3 regions of the Streptomyces sp. NA04227 genome follow, and region 2 is predicted to be linked to each of the others. Evidence: riboswitches for the same ligand, from Rfam matches in the RefSeq annotation. Region 2 holds a riboswitch; each other region holds the start of a gene.
What was found. A riboswitch is a leader RNA that binds a small molecule or an ion and turns the genes downstream of it on or off. The one in region 2 is predicted to bind cobalamin.

Region 1: it holds a riboswitch for cobalamin, as region 2 does, so the genes downstream of both, HUT18_RS10505 (ABC transporter substrate-binding protein) here and metE (5-methyltetrahydropteroyltriglutamate--homocysteine S-methyltransferase) in region 2, are expected to answer to the same signal.
Region 3: it holds a riboswitch for cobalamin, as region 2 does, so the genes downstream of both, HUT18_RS04755 (cobalamin biosynthesis protein) here and metE (5-methyltetrahydropteroyltriglutamate--homocysteine S-methyltransferase) in region 2, are expected to answer to the same signal.

What each region holds. Positions count from the first base shown of each region.
Region 1 covers NZ_CP054918.1:2,493,847-2,496,100, reverse strand. The annotation lists gene HUT18_RS10515 (amino acid permease) at 1-474, shown strand, start outside; gene HUT18_RS10510 (Mov34/MPN/PAD-1 family protein) at 559-981, shown strand; cobalamin riboswitch at 1,020-1,139, shown strand; gene HUT18_RS10505 (ABC transporter substrate-binding protein) at 1,175-2,161, shown strand.
Region 2 covers NZ_CP054918.1:2,176,313-2,178,566, forward strand. The annotation lists gene HUT18_RS09020 (cation-translocating P-type ATPase) at 1-641, shown strand, start outside; cobalamin riboswitch at 741-961, shown strand; gene metE (5-methyltetrahydropteroyltriglutamate--homocysteine S-methyltransferase) at 1,131-2,254, shown strand, end outside.
Region 3 covers NZ_CP054918.1:1,159,556-1,161,809, reverse strand. The annotation lists gene HUT18_RS04760 (cobyric acid synthase) at 1-100, opposite strand, end outside; gene HUT18_RS04755 (cobalamin biosynthesis protein) at 97-1,041, opposite strand; cobalamin riboswitch at 1,225-1,381, opposite strand; gene HUT18_RS04750 (hypothetical protein) at 1,630-1,851, opposite strand; gene HUT18_RS04745 (inorganic phosphate transporter) at 1,862-2,254, opposite strand, start outside.

The DNA of each region.
Region 1 (2,254 bases), 320 kb from region 2:
GCGCTCAACGGCCAGGGCCCGAAGCTGTTCACGCGCCTGACCAAGGCCGGCACCCCGCTGATCGGCACCACCTTCTCGGCGGCCCTGATGATGGTCGGCGTCTGGATCAACTACCAGTGGCCCGGCAAGGCCTTCGACTACGTCGTCTCCTTCGCCACCATCTCCGGTATGTGGGCCTGGATCATGATCCTGATCTGCCAGCTCCGCTACCGCGCCAAGGCCGACCGCGGCGAACTGCCCGCCTCCGAGTTCCGGGCGCCGGGCGCCCCGTGGACCAGCTGGTTCGCGCTGGCCTTCATCGCGATGGTCATCGTGATGATGGGCATCGACAAGGACTCGCGCATCTCGCTGTACTGCGCGCCGATCTGGGGCGCGATCATGCTCCTGTCGTACCTGGTCCTGCGCTCCCGCAACCCGCAGGGCACCGCCTTCCAGCGGACCGCCCAGAAGGCCGAGGCCGGCTCCCGCGACTGAGGTTCCGCCTCACCCGTTCCAGCATGTGGGCCACCCCGTATCGACCATCGATACGGGGTGGCCCACCCGCATATTCTGGGCGGCATGCTGACCCTCACCCAGGCCCTGTACGACCAGATCGTGGAACACGCCCGCAAGGACCACCCCGACGAGGCCTGCGGCGTCGTCGCCGGACCGGAGGGCACCGGCCGCCCCGAGCGCTTCGTACCCATGCTCAACGCCGCCCGCTCGCCCACCTTCTACGAGTTCGACTCCGGCGACCTGCTCAAGCTCTACCGCGAGATGGACGACCGGGACGAAGAGCCCGTGATCATCTACCACTCGCACACCTCGACCGAGGCCTACCCCTCCCGTACCGACATCTCGTACGCGAACGAGCCCGGCGCCCACTACGTCCTGGTCTCCACCGCCGACACCGACGGCCTCGGCGACTTCCAGTTCCGCTCCTTCCGGATCGTCGAGGGCGAGATCACCGAGGAAGAGGTGAAGGTCGTCACCGCGTACTGAAGAGGGGAGCGCCGGGGGCACGCCGAGGGGTGGCGGGCATACTGAGCAGCGACCCAGGGCGGCAGGCCCAGGAAGCCGGTGCGAGTCCGGCACGGTCCCGCCACTGTGACCCCGCCCCGCGGGGAAGCCAGGAACTGACCTGCCGCCTTCTTCCACTTACGCAGGGGACGCGGATCCCCTGGAGGAGGCCCCCATGGCCCGGCGCCCGCGCGCCCTCGCGCTCACCGCTGCCCTTCTGCTCCCCGCCGCACTCGGCGGCTGCTCCGACTCCGGCTCCGGGGACGGCGACGACCGGGCCCGGCAGCCCGGCTTCCCGTACACCGTCACCAACTGCGGCGTACGCACCACCTTCGAGGCGCCCCCCGAGCGGGCCGTCACCATGAACCAGCACGTCACCGAGATCATGCTGGCCCTCGGCCTGGAGAAGTCGATGGCGGGCACCGCCTACCTCGACGACAAGATCGCGCCCGCCTACCGCGCCGCGTACAAGAAGGTCCCGGTACTCGCCAAGGAGTACCCCGGCAAGGAGCAACTCCTCGCCGCCGACCCCGACTTCGTCTACGGCGGCTACGCCAGCGCCTTCGCCGCCAAGGACGGCCGGGCCCGCGACGACCTGCAGAAGTCCGGCATCGACACCCGCCTCAACACCGAGAACTGCACCAACGGCGCGGCCGGACTGGACGACCTGTACCGCGAAGTCGACGAGGTCGCCCGCACCTTCGGCGTCCCGGACCGGGCCAAGCGCTGGACCGAGCGGGCCCGCGCCACCGTCGCCGCCGCCGCGAAACACACCAAGGACACCCGCCCCGTCTCCGTCTTCGTCTACGACAGCGGCGACAAGACCGCCTTCACCGCGGGCGGCAAGGGCATCGGCAACGAGATCATCACCCGCGCCGGGGGCCGCAACGTCTTCGCCGACCTCGACAAGTCCTTCGGCGACGCCTCCTGGGAACAGGTCGTGGAACGGCGCCCCGAGACGATCGTCATCTACGACTACGGCTCGGTGAGCGTCGAACAGAAGAAGAAGCGCCTCCTGAACGACCCCGCCCTCAAGGACGTCCCGGCGATCAAGAACAAGCGCTTCGCCGTCATGCCCCTGTCGGACACCGTCCTCGGCGTCCGCGCCCCCGACGCCATCGCCCGCCTCGCCGCACAGCTCCACCCGGCGAACGGGCGATGAGCGTGGCGTCCGACGGGGGGCGCGGTACGGGGGATGCGGTGACGGGTCTTGCGGGCGGTACATGGGACCAAGCGTCCGGCCGGGAGCACCACA
Region 2 (2,254 bases):
CCGCCGAACTAAATGAGTTGAAGCGGCGTGCCGAAAAGGCGGGCCGTTCCGCGATCGCGGTCGCCTGGGACGGCGAGGCCCGTGCCGTGCTCGAAGTCGCCGACGCCGTCAAGGAGTCGAGCCCCGAGGCCATCCGGCGCCTGCGTGCCCTCGGGCTGACCCCGATCCTGCTCACCGGCGACAACCGGGCGGTCGCCGAGTCGGTCGCCGCCGAGGTCGGCATCGAGGAGGTCATCGCCGAGGTGCTGCCGCAGGACAAGGTCGACGTGGTCAAGCGGCTCCAGGCCGAAGGCCGCAGCGTCGCCATGGTCGGCGACGGGGTCAACGACGCCGCCGCGCTCGCCCAGGCCGACCTCGGCCTGGCCATGGGCACCGGCACCGACGCGGCCATCGAGGCGGGCGACCTCACCCTGGTACGGGGCGACCTGCGCGCCGCCGCCGACGCCATCCGGCTCGCCCGGCGCACCCTCGGCACCATCCAGAGCAACCTCTTCTGGGCCTTCGCCTACAACGTCGCGGCGCTTCCGCTCGCCGCCGCCGGACTCCTCAACCCCATGCTCGCCGGGGCCGCGATGGCCTTCTCCTCCGTCTTCGTCGTCGGCAACAGCCTGCGCCTGCGGGGCTTCCAGCCGGTGCGCTGAGCCGCTGCCCGCCTCCGCACGGGGCCGGTGACCTGCTACGGAGCAGGTCACCGGCCCCTGCTGGGTGCCCCGCCCCTGCGCCGCGCCCGGACCCCCTCTAGGCTGACCGGTGCAGTAGGTTCGCCCCGTCCGCCAGACGGGATGCGTCGCAAGAGGGAACCCGGTGGGAATCCGGGACTGCCCCGCAGCGGTGAACAGGAACGACCGCCGTCATACGCACTGGGTCCATGGAGGGCCTGGGAAGCGACGGCCAGTAGGTGTCTCGTGTCCGCGAGACGTGCCCGTGAGTCCGAAGACCTGCCAACTGCCCGCGTGCGGAACCTTCCGTGCGCGGACATCCCGGTGACCTCGAGGGCGGGTCGGCGCACACATCGGACACAGCGACCGTGCTATCGCCGCGCGGGTCCCGGCCGTCCGGTCTGTTGCTCCCTTCGCGCTCTCGTCCCGTTCTCCGGGATCTCAGGGATTCGTCTCGCGAAGGAGATCTCCGTGACAGCCAAGTCCGCAGCCGCGGCGGCACGCGCCACCGTGTACGGCTACCCCCGCCAGGGTGGCAACCGGGACCTGAAGAAGGCCATCGAGGGCTACTGGAAGGGCCGCGTCGGCGCCGACGCCCTCCGGGCGACCGCGGCCGAGCTGCGCCGCACCAACTGGCGGCAACTGACCGAGGCCGGTATCGACGAGGTACCGACCGGCGACTTCTCGTACTACGACCATGTCCTGGACACCACCGTCATGGTGGGCGCGATCCCCGAGCGGCACCGTGAGGCCCTCGACGCGGACGCACTGGACGGGTACTTCGCCATGGCGCGAGGCACCCAGCGGGTCGCACCGCTGGAGATGACCAAGTGGTTCGACACCAACTACCACTATCTGGTCCCGGAGCTGGGCCCGGACACCCGCTTTCGCACCGACTCCCGCAAGCAGGTGGCGGAGCTGACCGAGGCCCTGGAACTGGGCCACACCGCCCGCCCGGTCCTGGTCGGCCCGGTCACCTATCTGCTGCTCGCCAAGCCCGCACCCGGCGTGGCCGAGGACTTCGACCCGCTCACGCTCCTGGACCGCCTGCTGCCCGTGTACGCCGAGGTCCTGGCCGACCTGCGCGCGGCCGGTGCGCGGTGGGTGCAACTGGACGAGCCCGCCCTGGCGCAGGACCGGAGCCCGGCCGAACTGAACGCCGCCGGGCGCGCCTACCGTGAACTGGGCACCCTCACCGACCGTCCCCAGCTGCTCGTCGCCTCCTACTTCGACCGCCTGGGCGCGGCCCTGCCGGTGCTGGCGAAGGCACCGGTCGACGGTCTCGCCCTGGACTTCACCGAGGCCGCCGCCGCCAACCTCGACGACCTCGCCGCGGTGGGCGGGCTGCCCGGCAAGCGGCTGGTCGCCGGTGTCGTGAACGGCCGCAACATCTGGATCAACGACCTGTCCAAGTCCCTTGCCACACTGGGCACTTTGCTCGGTCTGGCCGACCATGTGGATGTCGCCGCCTCCTGCTCGCTGCTGCACGTCCCGCTCGACGCGGCCGTCGAACGCGACATCGATCCGCAGATCCTGCGCTGGCTGGCCTTCGCCCGCCAGAAGAGCGCCGAGGTCGTCGCCCTGGCCAATGGCCT
Region 3 (2,254 bases), 1.0 Mb from region 2:
GGCGCACCAGCCAGCGGCAGATGCCCGCCGTCACCACACTCTTGCCGGCGTCCGAGGTCGTCCCCGCGACCAGCAGTCCGCCGCGTCCGGCCGTCGTCATCGCACACCCTTCCGGCGGCGCAGCAGTCCGGCCACCGCGCACACTCCGAACGCCAGCGCCGTCACACGGCGCGAGAGCCGTACCGCCCGCGCGATGTCGGCCGGTCGTACGTCCCGGCCCTCGCCGTTGAGTACCGGCCGGTGCTCGACCCGGCCCGCGTAGGACAGCGTGCCGCCGAGACGGACGCCGAGCGCGCCCGCGAACGAGGCTTCCACGGGGCCCGCGTTGGGGCTCGGATGCCGCTGGGCGTCCTCGCGCCAGGCCCGCAGTGCCGCGCGCGGATCGTCTCCGGCGCACACGGCGAGTACGGCGGTGAGCCGCGCACCGGGCGCTCCGGCGAGGTCGTCGAGGCGGGCGGAGGCCCAGCCGAACCGCAGGTGCCGGGGGGACTTGTGACCGACCATCGCGTCCAGCGTGTTCACCGCGCGGAAGCCGAGCAGTCCGGGGACCCCGGCCAGGGCGCCCCAGACCAGGGCGCCCACCACCGCGTCCGAGGTGTTCTCGGCCACCGATTCCACGACGGCGCGGGCCAGGCCCGCCTCGTCGAGTGCCTGTGGATCGCGCCCGCACAGATGGGGCAGCCGGGCGCGGGCGGCGCTCACGTCGCCCGACTCCAGGGCGTCGCCGATCGCCTGCGCCTCACGGGCCAGCGAGGTGCCGCCGACCACGGCCCAGGTGGCGGTGGCCGTCAACGCCACGGCGCCCACGGGGAAGTTGCGCACCGCGCGCGCGGCGAGCGCTCCGGCGCCCACGGCGCCCGAGACGCACAGGGCGGTGTAGAGCGCGCCCCAGCCCCGGTGATCGCGCCACAACCCGCGTTCCACGGCGGTCGCCGCACGCCCGAACACGGCGACCGGATGGCCTCGGCGAGGATCGCCGAACATCAGGTCGCCGAGGAGTCCGGCGGCGGCGCCGCAAGCGAAGTCTCGCTCGGCACCCATGAGTTCAGACCGCCGATCCGCCCGCGGAACGGTGCGTGGGGGTGCTGCCGGGAGCGCGGGGCACCGAGCGGCGCGTGTGCGCGGGCGCTCGGTCCTCGGCATGGCAGGGTTCGACAGGCGGGCAGCCCGGCATCGTCACATGTCCTCACTCAGGGTCCGCGCCCTGGTTCGACGGGACGACGGGGAGAGTCTCCTGGCTCCCGGATCCGCGGTGTCCCCGGCCTTCCAACCCCCTGCGGGGGGGCGTGACTTCCGGTGTGGGGACCGCTCCCCGGTGACAGTGGCGGGACCGCGCCGGATTCGCACCGGCTTCCTCTCTTCCGCCGTACATTTCGGCTCCGGCAGTCCACCACGCGCCGCCACACCCGTCAACTGGCCGCTGACCTGGGCGGGGAGAGTGTGCCGATCCCCACAGTCCGCCTCCGCGCGCCGTGCCGAGGGGCGTGCGCGTCGCCCTGCGGGGCGCGTTGAAGTGGGGGCATTGCACACGGATACGCCGGTGCGCCGCGGGACCCGTTCGAGGTTCCGCGGCGCACCGGCGTACCGGTCGTTCGACGGTCCGCCCACGCGGGCGTACCGGCGGGCGGGTCAGGCGACGATGAGCTGGATTCCGTAGCCGACGGCCCCCACGCAGAGCGCGAAGCAGACACAGGCTCCGGTGGTGGCGAGCGCGGCGGACTCGCTCTGCGCCACGGCGGCTTCGCGCCGGGCCAGCGAGACGATGCCGAGGGTGAACACGCCGACCAGGGCGACGGTCACCACCAGGCTGACTCCGAAGACGGAACCGAGAGCGGCCCAGTCGATGTCCATACGGGGCTCCTCAGGCGCGGGCGGGCTCGGCCTGCGCCGGGCTCGTGGAGTTGGCGGTACCGGCGGTACCGGTGGGCGGCGGCGCGACGGCGGCGACCGCGGTGGTCACGACTCCGGCGGGCTCCTCGGCGCCGTCGACGTCGTTGACGTTGTGGTGGTCGACCGGGCGGCGGCGGGACAGCAGCCAGATGGCGGCGGAGCCCGCGACCAGGAGGACGCCGGTCAGCACGGTGCCCCAGTCGCCCTGCTCGGTCAGCAGCTGTGCACCGGCGGCGACGAGACCTGCGGCCGGGAGGGTCAGACCCCAGGCGATGAACATCCGGGTCGCGGTCGACCAGCGGACCACGCCGCCCTTGCGGCCCAGGCCCGCGCCCATCACGGCGCCGGAGCAGGACTGCGTGGT